DNA from 3 places in the Streptomyces sp. NPDC046862 genome. Region 1 is predicted to be linked to each of the others. Evidence: riboswitches for the same ligand, from Rfam matches in the RefSeq annotation. Region 1 holds a riboswitch; each other region holds the start of a gene.
What was found. A riboswitch is a leader RNA that binds a small molecule or an ion and turns the genes downstream of it on or off. The one in region 1 is predicted to bind thiamine pyrophosphate.
Positions count from the first base shown of each region.

Region 1 (3,915 bases):
AGCTACTCCAGCCCGGACTTCACGAGCCCGGACTTCGGAGGGCCGGAGCACCAGCCGGAGTGACGCACCGGGGACCGGGCCGCCGCCATGCCGGAGCCTTACTCCGGCCCCGGCGGCCGCCCCGCAGCGTCACTCCGGTCTGTGGTCGGCCGAGGCGGACCCGTGAGCCAGCCCGCGCGCCGGCCTCTGCGGCTTGCCCGAGCGACCGAACGGGCCGGGAGGTCGACAGCCGCCTGGAGCCACCGGCCCTGCCGCTCAGTCGGCGATCGGCAGATACACCCGGTTCCCACTCGCCGCGAACTCCCTCGACTTCTGCACCATGCCCTCCTCGATCTCGGCCTGGGATCCGCCGTGTTCACGGCGGATGTCCTGGGAGATCTTCATCGAGCAGAACTTCGGGCCGCACATGGAGCAGAAATGGGCCGTCTTGGCGGGTTCCGCGGGAAGCGTCTCGTCGTGGAACTCACGGGCCGTGTCGGGGTCGAGGGCAAGGTTGAACTGGTCCTCCCAGCGGAACTCGAAGCGGGCGTCCGACAGCGCGTCGTCCCACTCCTGTGCGCCAGGGTGTCCCTTGGCGAGGTCCGCCGCATGGGCCGCGATCTTGTAGGTGATGACGCCGGTCTTGACGTCGTCACGATTGGGCAGGCCCAAGTGCTCCTTGGGCGTGACGTAGCAGAGCATCGCCGTGCCCCACCACGCGATCATCGCGGCACCTATGCCCGAGGTGATGTGGTCGTACGCCGGTGCGACGTCGGTGGTCAGCGGGCCGAGCGTATAGAACGGAGCCTCATCGCAGATCTCCTGCTGAAGGTCGATGTTCTCCTTGATCTTGTGCATCGGGACGTGTCCCGGCCCCTCGATCATGGTCTGTACGTGGAAACGCTTCGCGATCCGGTTGAGTTCCCCGAGCGTGCGGAGTTCAGCGAACTGCGCCTCGTCGTTGGCGTCCGCGATCGAGCCGGGCCGGAGACCGTCACCGAGCGAGTACGTGACGTCGTACGCGGCGAGGATCTCGCACAGTTCCTCGAAGTTCTCGTACAGGAACGACTCCTTGTGGTGCGCCAGGCACCACGCCGCCATGATCGAGCCGCCGCGCGAGACGATGCCGGTCTTGCGGTTCGCCGTCAGGGGGACGTACGGGAGGCGCACGCCCGCGTGGACCGTCATGTAGTCCACGCCCTGCTCGGCCTGCTCGATGACCGTGTCCTTGTAGATCTCCCAGGTCAGTTCCTCGGCCCTCCCGTCGACCTTCTCCAGCGCCTGATAGAGCGGCACCGTGCCGATGGGGACGGGGGAGTTGCGCAGCACCCACTCGCGCGTGGTGTGGATATTGCGTCCCGTGGACAGGTCCATGACCGTGTCGGCGCCCCATCGGGTCGCCCAGGTCATCTTCTCGACCTCCTCCTCGATGGAGGACGTGACCGCCGAGTTGCCGATGTTGGCGTTGACCTTCACCAGGAACCGCTTGCCGATGATCATTGGCTCGATCTCGGGGTGGTTCACGTTGGCGGGCAGTACCGCCCTGCCCGCCGCGATCTCCTCGCGGACGACCTCGGGCGAGACGTTCTCCCGGACGGCCACGAACTCCATCTCGGGCGTGATCTCTCCGCGTCGCGCGTAGGCGAGCTGGGTCACGGCCTTGCCGTCCCGGCTCCGGCGCGGTTGCCTCGGTCGCCCGGGGAAGACCGCGTCGAGGTTGCGCAGCCCACCACGCGGTGACGTGTGCTTGATCCCGTCGTCCTCGGGCCGGACGGCACGGCCCGCATACTCCTCGGTGTCTCCACGAGCGACGATCCAGCTCTCGCGAAGAGGAGAGAGTCCCCTGCGGACATCCGTGTCGACACTCGGATCGGTGTACGGGCCGGAGGTGTCGTACAGGGTGACCGACTGCCCGTTGGTGAGGTGCACCTGGCGGACCGGCACCTGCAGGTCGGGGCGCGATCCCCCGACGTATGCCTTGTGCCAGCCGTTGGACTTCCCGGCCTCCTGCGGCTTTTCGCCCTGAGATGCGACGGACGAGCCGTTCGTCTGGTTGGAGGCAGGCGTGCTTGTGTCCTTGTTGGTCATGTGACCTACTCCCTACGCCGGCATTACCCGGTAACAGGTTCAGCGGTCGACGCAGCGATGTCCGCCCGGCGATGTTCCACGTGAAACATCGCGTCTGCGGAGGTCAGCGCCCTCTCAGCCCGGTGCTCCGAGCTCCCGCGTGTGCAAAGGTGCCTCCACGCTAGCGTCAGATGTGGCGCGGTGAACAGTGGGCCCCCGCCGTTCTTGCGATGATCGGTCGGTGACCACGATGCGACAGCCCCCGCTCCCGCCCTCGGAGCCCCCACACGGACACGGTCCCGGCTACGGCCATGGACACGGCGCCGGTGGTGGCCAAGGCCCTGGTGGCGGGCATGGATCCGGTGGCGGGCATGGATCCGGTGGCGGCTGGGGCCCCGGCGGAGGCCACGGCCCTGGTGACGGCCAAGACCCCGGTGACGGCCGTGATCCCCATGACGGTCAGGGGCATGGCCACGGCCCGGATGCGGGCAGGAGCCACGGGCACTCCCACAGCCACGGCCCGGCCACCCCCGTCTCCCGGCACCTGCGCAAGGTCATCGCCGCAGTGCTGATCCCCTTCGCCACGGCGGTCGTCGTGGGCCTTGTCGTGCTCTGGCCCGGCGGCGCCCCACCGCACGAGCGCACCGGCGTCGGCTTCGACCGGCAGACCCAGCAGGCCACGGTCACCAAGGTCGTGGAGGTGGACTGCAAGTCCGTGAACGCCTCGGGGGAGGCCCCGACCGGCGACACGTCGACCGCCGAGGGCTCGTCGGCCCAGCAGCAGGCGAACGGCACCTGCAAGAAGGCGACGATCAGGGTCGACACCGGCAACGACAAGGGCCGCACGTTCACGGAGATCGTCCAGCCGGACCAGTCACGGCAGTTGGAGCAGGGCCAAGAGGTCGTGGCCGCCTACGAGCCCTCGGCGCCCAAGGACCTGCAGTACTCCGTGACCGACGTGAACCGGAAGTTCCCGATGGCGCTGCTCGCCGGGATCTTCGCGCTCGCCGTCGTGGTGGTGGGCCGCCTGCGCGGTGTCATGGCACTGGTCGCGCTCACCATCAGCTTCCTGGTGCTGACCTTCTTCATCCTCCCCGCCATCCTGCAGGGGTCGAACCCGCTGGTCGTGGCGGTGGTCGGAGCGAGCGCCATCATGCTGATCGCGCTCTACATGTGTCACGGTCTCTCCGCCCGCACCTCGGTCGCCGTGCTCGGCACCCTGGCTTCGCTGCTGCTGATCGGTGTGCTCGGCTCTCAGTTCATCGGCTGGGCCTCGCTGACCGGCAACACGGACGACAACACGGGCCTGATCCACGGCCTCTACCCGTCGATCGACATGAGCGGTCTGCTGCTCGCGGGTGTCATCATCGGTTCGCTCGGTGTGCTCGACGACGTGACGGTGACGCAGACCTCGGCCGTCTGGGAGCTGCACGACGCCAATCCCTCGATGGGCTGGCGGGGCCTGTACCGCGCCGGCATCCGCATCGGCCGCGACCACATCGCCTCCGTCGTCAACACGCTCGTCCTCGCCTACGCGGGTGCCGCGCTGCCCCTGCTGCTGCTCTTCTCGATCGCGCAGAGCAGCGTCGGTACGGTCGCCAACAGCGAGCTGGTCGCTGAGGAGATCGTCCGTACGCTCGTCGGCTCGATCGGCCTCGTGGCCTCGGTTCCGGTGACCACCGCCCTGGCCGCGCTGGTGGTCTCGGCCGATCGCCCGAGTGATGAGCCGGCGGCAGCAGCCGCACCGGCCCGCGCGGGGAGGGGGCGCCGCCGCAAGCGGTGACACCGGCGCGCGGAAGCGCGGCAGGCGCTCACGCAGAAGCGTTACGTCACCCGCGGGCGCGTGGCTCAGCCCGCGCTCTGCTCCTC
Region 1 covers NZ_JBEYXP010000008.1:77,373-81,287, reverse strand. The annotation lists gene AB0959_RS11070 (hypothetical protein) at 1-63, shown strand, start outside; gene thiC (phosphomethylpyrimidine synthase ThiC) at 256-2,067, opposite strand; TPP riboswitch at 2,060-2,216, opposite strand; gene AB0959_RS11060 (YibE/F family protein) at 2,288-3,829, shown strand; gene AB0959_RS11055 (SsgA family sporulation/cell division regulator) at 3,895-3,915, opposite strand, start outside.

Region 2 (3,915 bases), on a different contig from region 1:
CGTCGTGCTCGACCCGCGGTCCCTCTCGGTGACCGTCGAGAAGCTCGCCTCACCGTCGTACCCCGGCCTGCCCGGCGAATACCGTCTCCACACGGTGCACGCCCAGGTCTCCGGCCTCCCCGAAACGGCCTTCACCACGGCAGAGTCCCCCGGCGACGGCGATCCGGTGATCTCCACGCACCACTGGGAGTGGCGCTAGCGGGCGGAGAGGGCTCGCGGCGGGGTCCTGGGCCGTGATCGCCGTGATCGCCGTGATCGCCGTGTGCGGGGCCCGGGAGTCGATCTGCGACACTGGGTGGGTTATGCCTGCACCCGGAGAACTCACTTTCGTCGCGCCGCGCGGAGCCAAGAAGCCGCCGCGGCATCTCGCTGATCTCACGCCTGCCGAGCGCAAGGAGGCGGTGGCCGCGGTCGGGGAGAAGCCGTTTCGTGCGAAGCAGCTGTCGCAGCACTACTTCGCGCGGTACGCGCACGACCCGGAGCAGTGGACCGACATCCCTGCCGGTTCGCGCGCCAAGCTGCAGGAGGCGCTGCTTCCGGAGCTGATGACGGTCGTGCGGCATCTGTCGACGGACCAGGACACGACCCGTAAGACCTTGTGGCGGCTCTTCGACGGCACGCTCGTCGAGTCGGTGCTGATGCGTTATCCGGACCGGGTGACCATGTGCATCAGTTCGCAGGCCGGGTGCGGGATGAACTGTCCCTTCTGCGCCACCGGGCAGGCCGGGCTCGACCGGAATCTGTCCGCCGCGGAGATCGTGCACCAGATCGTGGACGGGATGCGGGCGCTCAGGGACGGGGAGATCCCGGGGGGCCCCGCGCGGTTGTCCAACATCGTGTTCATGGGGATGGGGGAGCCGCTTGCCAATTACAAGCGGGTCGTGGGGGCCATTCGTGCGCTCACCGATCCCGAGCCGGACGGTCTCGGGCTGTCCCAGCGCGGTATCACCGTGTCCACTGTCGGGCTCGTGCCGGCCATTCACCGGTTCGCCGAGGAGGGCTTCAAGTGCCGGCTCGCCATCTCGCTGCACGCTCCGGACGACGAGCTGCGCGACACCCTCGTACCGGTCAACACGCGGTGGAAGGTGCGGGAGGTGCTGGACGCCGGGTGGGAGTACGCGGCGAAGTCCGGGCGGCGGCTGTCCATCGAGTACGCGCTGATCCGGGACATCAACGACCAGGCGTGGCGTGGTGACCGTCTCGGGCGGCTGCTCAGGGGCAAGCCCGTGCATGTGAACCTGATTCCGCTGAACCCGACGCCCGGTTCCAAGTGGACCGCCTCGCGGCCCGAGGACGAGAAGGCGTTCGTCGAGGCGATCGCCGCGCACGGTGTGCCGGTGACCGTCCGGGACACCCGTGGGCAGGAGATCGACGGGGCCTGCGGTCAGCTGGCGGCCACCGAGCGGTAGTCTGAGCCAGTACAACGTCGTACCTGTATATCTTCATATTCCGACAGGGGAGCGCCACAGCGCTGAGAGTGCGGCACAGGCCGCAGACCCTCTGAACCTCGCCCAGGTCATTCTGGGTAGGGAGATCGGTCACCACTCGAGCTGTTGCGCCCTGCCCGGGATCCCCAGGGAAGTCCCGGGCAGGGCCGCGTCTCTTCCTGGTCACCCCAGGAGGAATCCAAGTGAGCACCACCAAGAAGGTCGTGGCCGTCGCCCTCGGGCTCGGTCTGGCCACGCTGTCCGCCTGCACTTCGTCCGGCTCCGGCAGCGGCGGCTCGGACTCCGGTTCGTCCAGGACCGTCACCCTCGTCAGCCATGACTCGTTCGCCGTCTCCAAGAACGTCCTGAAGGCGTTCGAGAAGGAGTCCGGGTACGAGGTGAAGGTCCTCAAGGACGGTGACGCCGGTCAGGCCGTCAACAAGGCCATCCTGACCAAGGACAACCCGCAGGGCGACGTCTTCTTCGGCGTCGACAACACGCTGCTGTCCCGTGCGCTGGACAACGGGCTCTTCCAGCCGTACGAGGCCAAGGGTGCCGATCAGGTCCAGTCGCAGTACCAGGTCGACCAGGACAAGCACCGGGTCACTCCCATCGACTCCGGTGACATCTGCGTCAACTACGACAAGGCCTACTTCAGCGAGAACAGGCTGAAGCCGCCGAGCTCCTTCGAGGACCTCGTCGAGCCCGAGTACAAGAACCTCCTCGTCACCGAGAACGCCTCCACCTCCTCGCCCGGCCTCGGCTTCCTGCTGGGGACGGCGGCCAGGTACGGCGACGGGGGCTGGCAGGACTACTGGAAGAAGCTCAAGGCGAACGGCGTGAAGGTCGTCGACGGCTGGGAACAGGCCTACAACGAGGAGTTCTCCGGGTCGGCCGGCGGCAAGAAGGCGAAGGGCGACCGCCCGCTCGTGGTCTCGTACGCCTCCTCACCGCCCGCAGAGGTGGTCTTCGCCGATCCGAGGCCGAAGACCGCGCCGACCGGTGTCGCGACCCGCACCTGCTTCCGGCAGGTCGAGTACGCGGGGCTGCTGAGCAACGCGCGGAACACCAAGGGCGGCAAGGCGCTCGTCGACTTCCTGATCAGTAAGAAGTTCCAGGAGGACATGCCGCTCAACATGTTCGTGTACCCGGTGCTGATGGGCGCGCAGGTGCCCGAGGAGTTCGTGAAGTACGGCCCGCAGGCCGCGGACCCCGAGACCATGGCGCCTCAGAAGATCGCCGACAACCGTGATCAGTGGGTCAAGTCGTGGACGTCGCTCGTACTGAAGTAGAAGCAGAAGCAGAAGCAGAAGTAGCTGAAGCGGCCGAGGCCGCGCGCGAGGGCAGGCGAACGGGCGTGCGCGGGAGCGCGGCGCGGCTCGGGCTGATGGCCGTGCCCGTTGCGTTCTTCGCGGTGTTCTTCGCCTACCCCGTCGCCGCGATCGTCGCGCGTGGTCTGAAGGTCGACGGGGCCTGGCGGTTCGGGCGGATCTGGGACGTGCTCGCGCAGTCCGACATCCGGCACGTCCTGTGGTTCACCACCTGGCAGGCGCTCGCCTCCACGGTGCTCACGCTGCTGATCGCGCTCCCCGGCGCGTACGTCTTCGCGCGCTTCGATTTCAGGGGCAAGCAGGTCCTGCGGGCGGTCGTGACCGTTCCCTTCGTGCTGCCCACCGTCGTGGTCGGGACCGCCTTCCTGGCCCTGGTCGGGCGGGGAGGACTGCTGGACGAGCTGTGGGGCGTACGGCTCGACACCACCGTCTGGGCCATCCTGCTCGCCCATGTGTTCTTCAACTACGCCGTCGTCGTACGGACCGTGGGCGGACTCTGGGCGCAGCTCGACCCGCGGCAGGAGGAGGCCGCGCGGATGCTCGGCGCCTCGCCGCTGAGGGCCTGGCGGAAGGTCACCCTGCCCGCTCTCGCGCCGGCGGTGGCGGCGGCCGCGCTGATGGTCTTCCTCTTCACCTTCACCTCCTTCGGTGTGGTCCAGATCCTCGGCGGGCCCACCTTCTCCACCCTCGAAGTCGAGATCTACCGGCAGACCTCGGAGATCTTCGACCTCTCCACAGCCGCGGTGCTGACGCTCCTGCAGTTCGCCGCGGTGGGCGCGATCCTCGCCGTGCACGCCTGGACCGTACGGCGGCGGGAGAGCGCGCTGCGGCTGGTCGACCCGGCCGTGACCGCGCGCCGGCCACGCGGGGCGGGGCAGTGGGCGCTGCTCGCCGGTGTCCTCGGGACCGCCCTCGTGCTGCTGGTGCTGCCGCTCGCCGTGCTCGTCCAGCGGTCGTTCGACGCGCCCGGGTTCGCGTACTACAAGCGACTGACCGGCGCCGACAGCGGGATCTTCCTCGTCGCGCCGATCGAGGCCGTGGGGAACTCGCTGGAGTACGCGGTCACGGCCACCGCCATCGCCGTGCTGATCGGCGGCCTGGCCGCCGCGGCCCTCGCCCGACGCGACGCCGGGCGGCTCGTGCGCGGCTTCGACGCG
Region 2 covers NZ_JBEYXP010000043.1:35,616-39,530, reverse strand. The annotation lists gene AB0959_RS36850 (NUDIX domain-containing protein) at 1-199, shown strand, start outside; gene rlmN (23S rRNA (adenine(2503)-C(2))-methyltransferase RlmN) at 303-1,409, shown strand; TPP riboswitch at 1,445-1,550, shown strand; gene AB0959_RS36840 (thiamine ABC transporter substrate-binding protein) at 1,631-2,719, shown strand; gene AB0959_RS36835 (iron ABC transporter permease) at 2,815-3,915, shown strand, end outside.
Region 2: linked by a shared signal. The riboswitch ahead of AB0959_RS36840 (thiamine ABC transporter substrate-binding protein) and the one ahead of thiC (phosphomethylpyrimidine synthase ThiC) in region 1 are both predicted to bind thiamine pyrophosphate.

Region 3 (3,915 bases), on a different contig from region 1:
GGTTGCGGATGCCGAGCCCGGAGCCGATCGGTGAGCCCAGCGGCATGATCGCGGCGCAGCCGGCGTCCTGGAGCTTCCGCGCCAGCACGGGGTCGTCGTTGGTGTACGGCAGCACCGTGAAACCGTCGTCGACCAGGGTCTCGGCGGCGTCCAGCAACTCGATCGGGTCGGGCAGCAGCGTGCGCTCGTCGGCGATGACCTCCAGCTTCACCAGGTCGGTGCCGAGCGCCTCGCGCGCGAGGCGGGCGGTCAGCACGGCCTCGCCCGCGGTGAAACAGCCCGCGGTGTTGGGCAGCACCCGGATGCCCAGCCTGCCCAGCACGGACAGCACCGAGCCGTGCGCCTGAGGGTTCACGCGGCGCATCGCGACCGTCGTCAGCTCCGTGCCGGACGCCACGAGGGAGCGTTCCAGGACGTCGAGGCTGGGCGCGCCGCCCGTGCCCATGATGAGGCGGGACGAGTAGGTCGTACCGCCGAGGACGAAGGGGTCGTCGGCCATGGGTCAGCCTCCTTGGACGGCCGTGAGGACTTCGACGCGGTCTCCCTCGGAGAGGGGCGTGGACGGCCACTGCGCGCGCGGGACGACGGTTTCGTTGAGCGCGGCGGCGACGCCCGACGGGGCCGCGGTGAGGGTTTTCACGAGCGAGTCGAGAGCTGTGCCCGCGGAGACCCTCCGCCGCTCTCCGTTGACGAAGACGTGCACGTCGTTCATGTCGTTCATGTCGTTCATGCGTGCTGCTCCGTGAGAGCGGCCGCGGCGAAGCGCCTGGGGGTGAAGTCGCGCGCCTCCTCGGGCAGTTCGCCCGTGGTGAGCGCATGCGCCATGACGTCACCGGTGACCGGGGTGAGGAGCACGCCGTTGCGGTAGTGGCCGGTCGCGAGGAGGAGTCCGTCGCACTCGGTCGGGCCGAGCAGGGGAGCGTTGTCGGGGGAGCCGGGGCGCAGTCCCGCGCGCGTCTCGGTGAGCGGCAGTTCGGTGATCCCGGGGACCAGCTCATGGGCGTCGCGGAGCAGTTCGTACACCCCGCCCGCGGTGACCGTCGTGTCCCAGCCGAGTTCCTCGCTGGTCGCGCCGACGACCAGTTCGCCGTTCTCACGGGGCACCAGGTAGACGTGGCTGCCGCGGACCACGGCGCGCACGGTCCGGCTCAGGAAGGGCGCGTACCGCTCCGGCACGGTCAGCCGCAGCACCTGCCCCTTCACGGGCCGTACCGGCGGCAGGACGTCGTCCGGGACGCCCGCCAGTCGCCCGCTCAGGCTGCCCGCGGCGAGGACGACCTGCCCGGCGGCGAGGTCGGTGCCGTCGGCGGTCCTGATCCCCACGGCCCGCTCCCGGACGACACGGAGCCTCTCGGCCCACGTCCGGTGGAAGACCACCCCGGCGCGCTCGCAGGCCGCGACGAGGGCTCTGGCGAGCCGCCTCGGGTCGATCTGGTGATCGCCGTCGACCCGCAGACCGCCGCGGACGCCCGGCGCGAGCATCGGCTCCAGACGGCGGCAGTCCCGTCCGCTCAGCCACTCCGAGTCCAGCCCCGACCGCCGTTGCAGCGCGTGCAGTTCACGCAGATGGGCGCGGTCGTCGGCGTCGAGCGCTACCGCCAGCGTGCCGCACCGGCGGTAGCCGAGGTCCAGACCCGTCGCCTCGGTCAGCTCGGCCGCGAAGGCCGGGTAGCGGTGCGCGGACGCCAGGTTGAGACCCAGCAGCGTCTGCTCCCCGTAGTGCAGTTCGGTCACCGCGGCCAGCATCCCGGCCGCCACGCGCGCGGCTCCACCGCCCGGCTCGGGGTCCACGACGGCCGTGGTGAACCCGCGTTGCGCGGCTCGCCACGCCGTCACGAGCCCGATGACGCCGCCCCCCACGACGAGGACGTCTGATGTGCCTGAAGGCGATGGCGTGCGCGGATCCGACGTGCGCGTGTCCGGCGTGCCTGTATCCGATGTACGTGTACGCGGCATGGGCGTCCAGCCCCTCCCTTCGCCGGCATGACCCGGATCAGGTTCGTACGGTCGGAGGCCGCCAGCCTCCCTCTCAGCCCGATGCGTCCGGGCTCCCGCGAGTGCTCTACGTTGGCCACCCTAGCCCGTGCCGTTCGCCTCAGTAAGGGAGCCTCCGCTCATGCCCCGCTCGCTCGACGGTCTCGTTCTCGCACCCGTCGCGGACCAGGCTCCAGGTCAGGTGGGTACCCGCACCCGGTTCACGTACCACGAGAAGGACGTCGAGATCTGGGCCGAGTACGCGGGCGGAGATGTCGTACGCGGCCACCTGGTGGGTACCCGTGACGGCGACCGGCTGGACTTCCGGTACGTGCAGCTCAAGCGGGACGGTACGACCTCGTCGGGGCACTGTGTGTCCCTCGTGACCGAGCTCCCCGACGGGCGTGTGTGCCTGGAGGAGAGCTGGGAGTGGGAGTCGCAGCCGGGCAGCGGAACGAGCGTTGTGGAACAGGTCACTGAGCCCGACCGCTGACTGACAATTCGTCAGGTGTCTATGGTGATCAGGTGAGCGAGCAGACGGAGGCACGAGGGACGGAGCGACGGGTCGTCGTCGTGGGCGCCGGCATGGCCGGGGTGCAGACCGCGGTCGTCCTGCGGGAGCAGGGCTTCGCGGGCCCTGTCACGCTGATCGGCGCGGAGCCGCACCAGCCGTACGACCGGCCGCCGCTGTCCAAGGCCGTCCTGCTCGGCAAGGCCGAGGGATCCGCCTTCGACGTCGACTTCGAGGCGCTCGGCATCGAGCTGCAGCTCGGCCGCGAGGTGCTCGGCGTGCGCCCCGGGGACCACGAACTCGACACGGCGACGGGCCCGGTCCCCTACGACGTCCTCGTGCTCGCGACCGGCGCGGAGCCCGTCCGGCTGCCGGGTGCCGAGGGCGTGCCCGGCGTGCACCTGCTGCGCACCCTGGACGACGCGGAGCGGCTGCGGCCCGTCCTGGCCCGCCAGCACGACGTCGTGGTCGTGGGAGCCGGCTGGATCGGGGCGGAGTTCGCCACGGCCGCGCGCGAGGCGGGCTGTGCGGTGACGGTCGTCGAGGCCGCGGACCGCCCGCTCGCGGGAGCCCTCCCCGCCGAGGTGGCCGCACCCATGGCCGCCTGGTACGCGGACAGCGGGGCGGTCCTGCGCACCCGCGCGCGCGTGGAGCGCGTCGAGGACGGGACGGTGGTCCTGGACGACGGCTCGCGCGTGAGGGCGGGCGCGGTGGTCGTGGGCATCGGGGCACGCCCGGCGACGGTGTGGCTGAGGGACTCGGGCATCGAGCTCGGCGCGTACGGCGAAGTGGTGGCCGACGACCACCTGCGGACCTCCGCGCCGGACGTCTACGCGGTCGGCGACTGCGCGTCCTTCCCTTCAGGACGGTACGGAGAACGTCTCCTGGTCCACCACTGGGACAACGCCCTCCAGGGCCCCCGCACGGTGGCGGCCGACATCGTCGGCGAGACCCCGGCGCCGTACGACCCGGTGCCGTACTTCTGGTCGGAACAGTTCGGCCGCTTCGTGCAGTACGTCGGCCACCACGCCCCGGCCGACACGACCGTGTGGCGCGGCGACCCCACGGGTGCCGCCTGGTCGGTGTGCTGGCTGCGTGAGGGGCGTCTGGTCGCCCTGCTCGCGGTGGGGCGCCCCCGGGACCTGGCGCAGGGACGGCGGCTGATCGAGGCGGGTACGGCCATGGACCCGGAGCTGCTGGCGGACCCGTCGCGCCCGCTGAAGAGCGCCACCGCCTAGCCGATGCCCCCGGTCGGCCCACTTCTGACCTGCGCCGGAGGCCGCTCGGCTACCCACTGTCAGTCCGGGATGGCAGTCTTGATGCCGTGACCGAGATTGACGCAAAAATCGATGCTCTCGTCCCCGCGTGGCTGAATCTCCCCGACATCGCCGAGATGTTCGACGTCGAGGTGACCCGTGTGCGGCAGCTGG
Region 3 covers NZ_JBEYXP010000022.1:80,348-84,262, reverse strand. The annotation lists gene AB0959_RS24555 (thiazole synthase) at 1-499, opposite strand, end outside; gene thiS (sulfur carrier protein ThiS) at 503-712, opposite strand; gene thiO (glycine oxidase ThiO) at 727-1,956, opposite strand; TPP riboswitch at 1,954-2,065, opposite strand; gene AB0959_RS24540 (hypothetical protein) at 2,117-2,467, shown strand; gene AB0959_RS24535 (FAD-dependent oxidoreductase) at 2,500-3,723, shown strand; gene AB0959_RS24530 (Rv2175c family DNA-binding protein) at 3,810-3,915, shown strand, end outside.
Region 3: linked by a shared signal. The riboswitch ahead of thiO (glycine oxidase ThiO) and the one ahead of thiC (phosphomethylpyrimidine synthase ThiC) in region 1 are both predicted to bind thiamine pyrophosphate.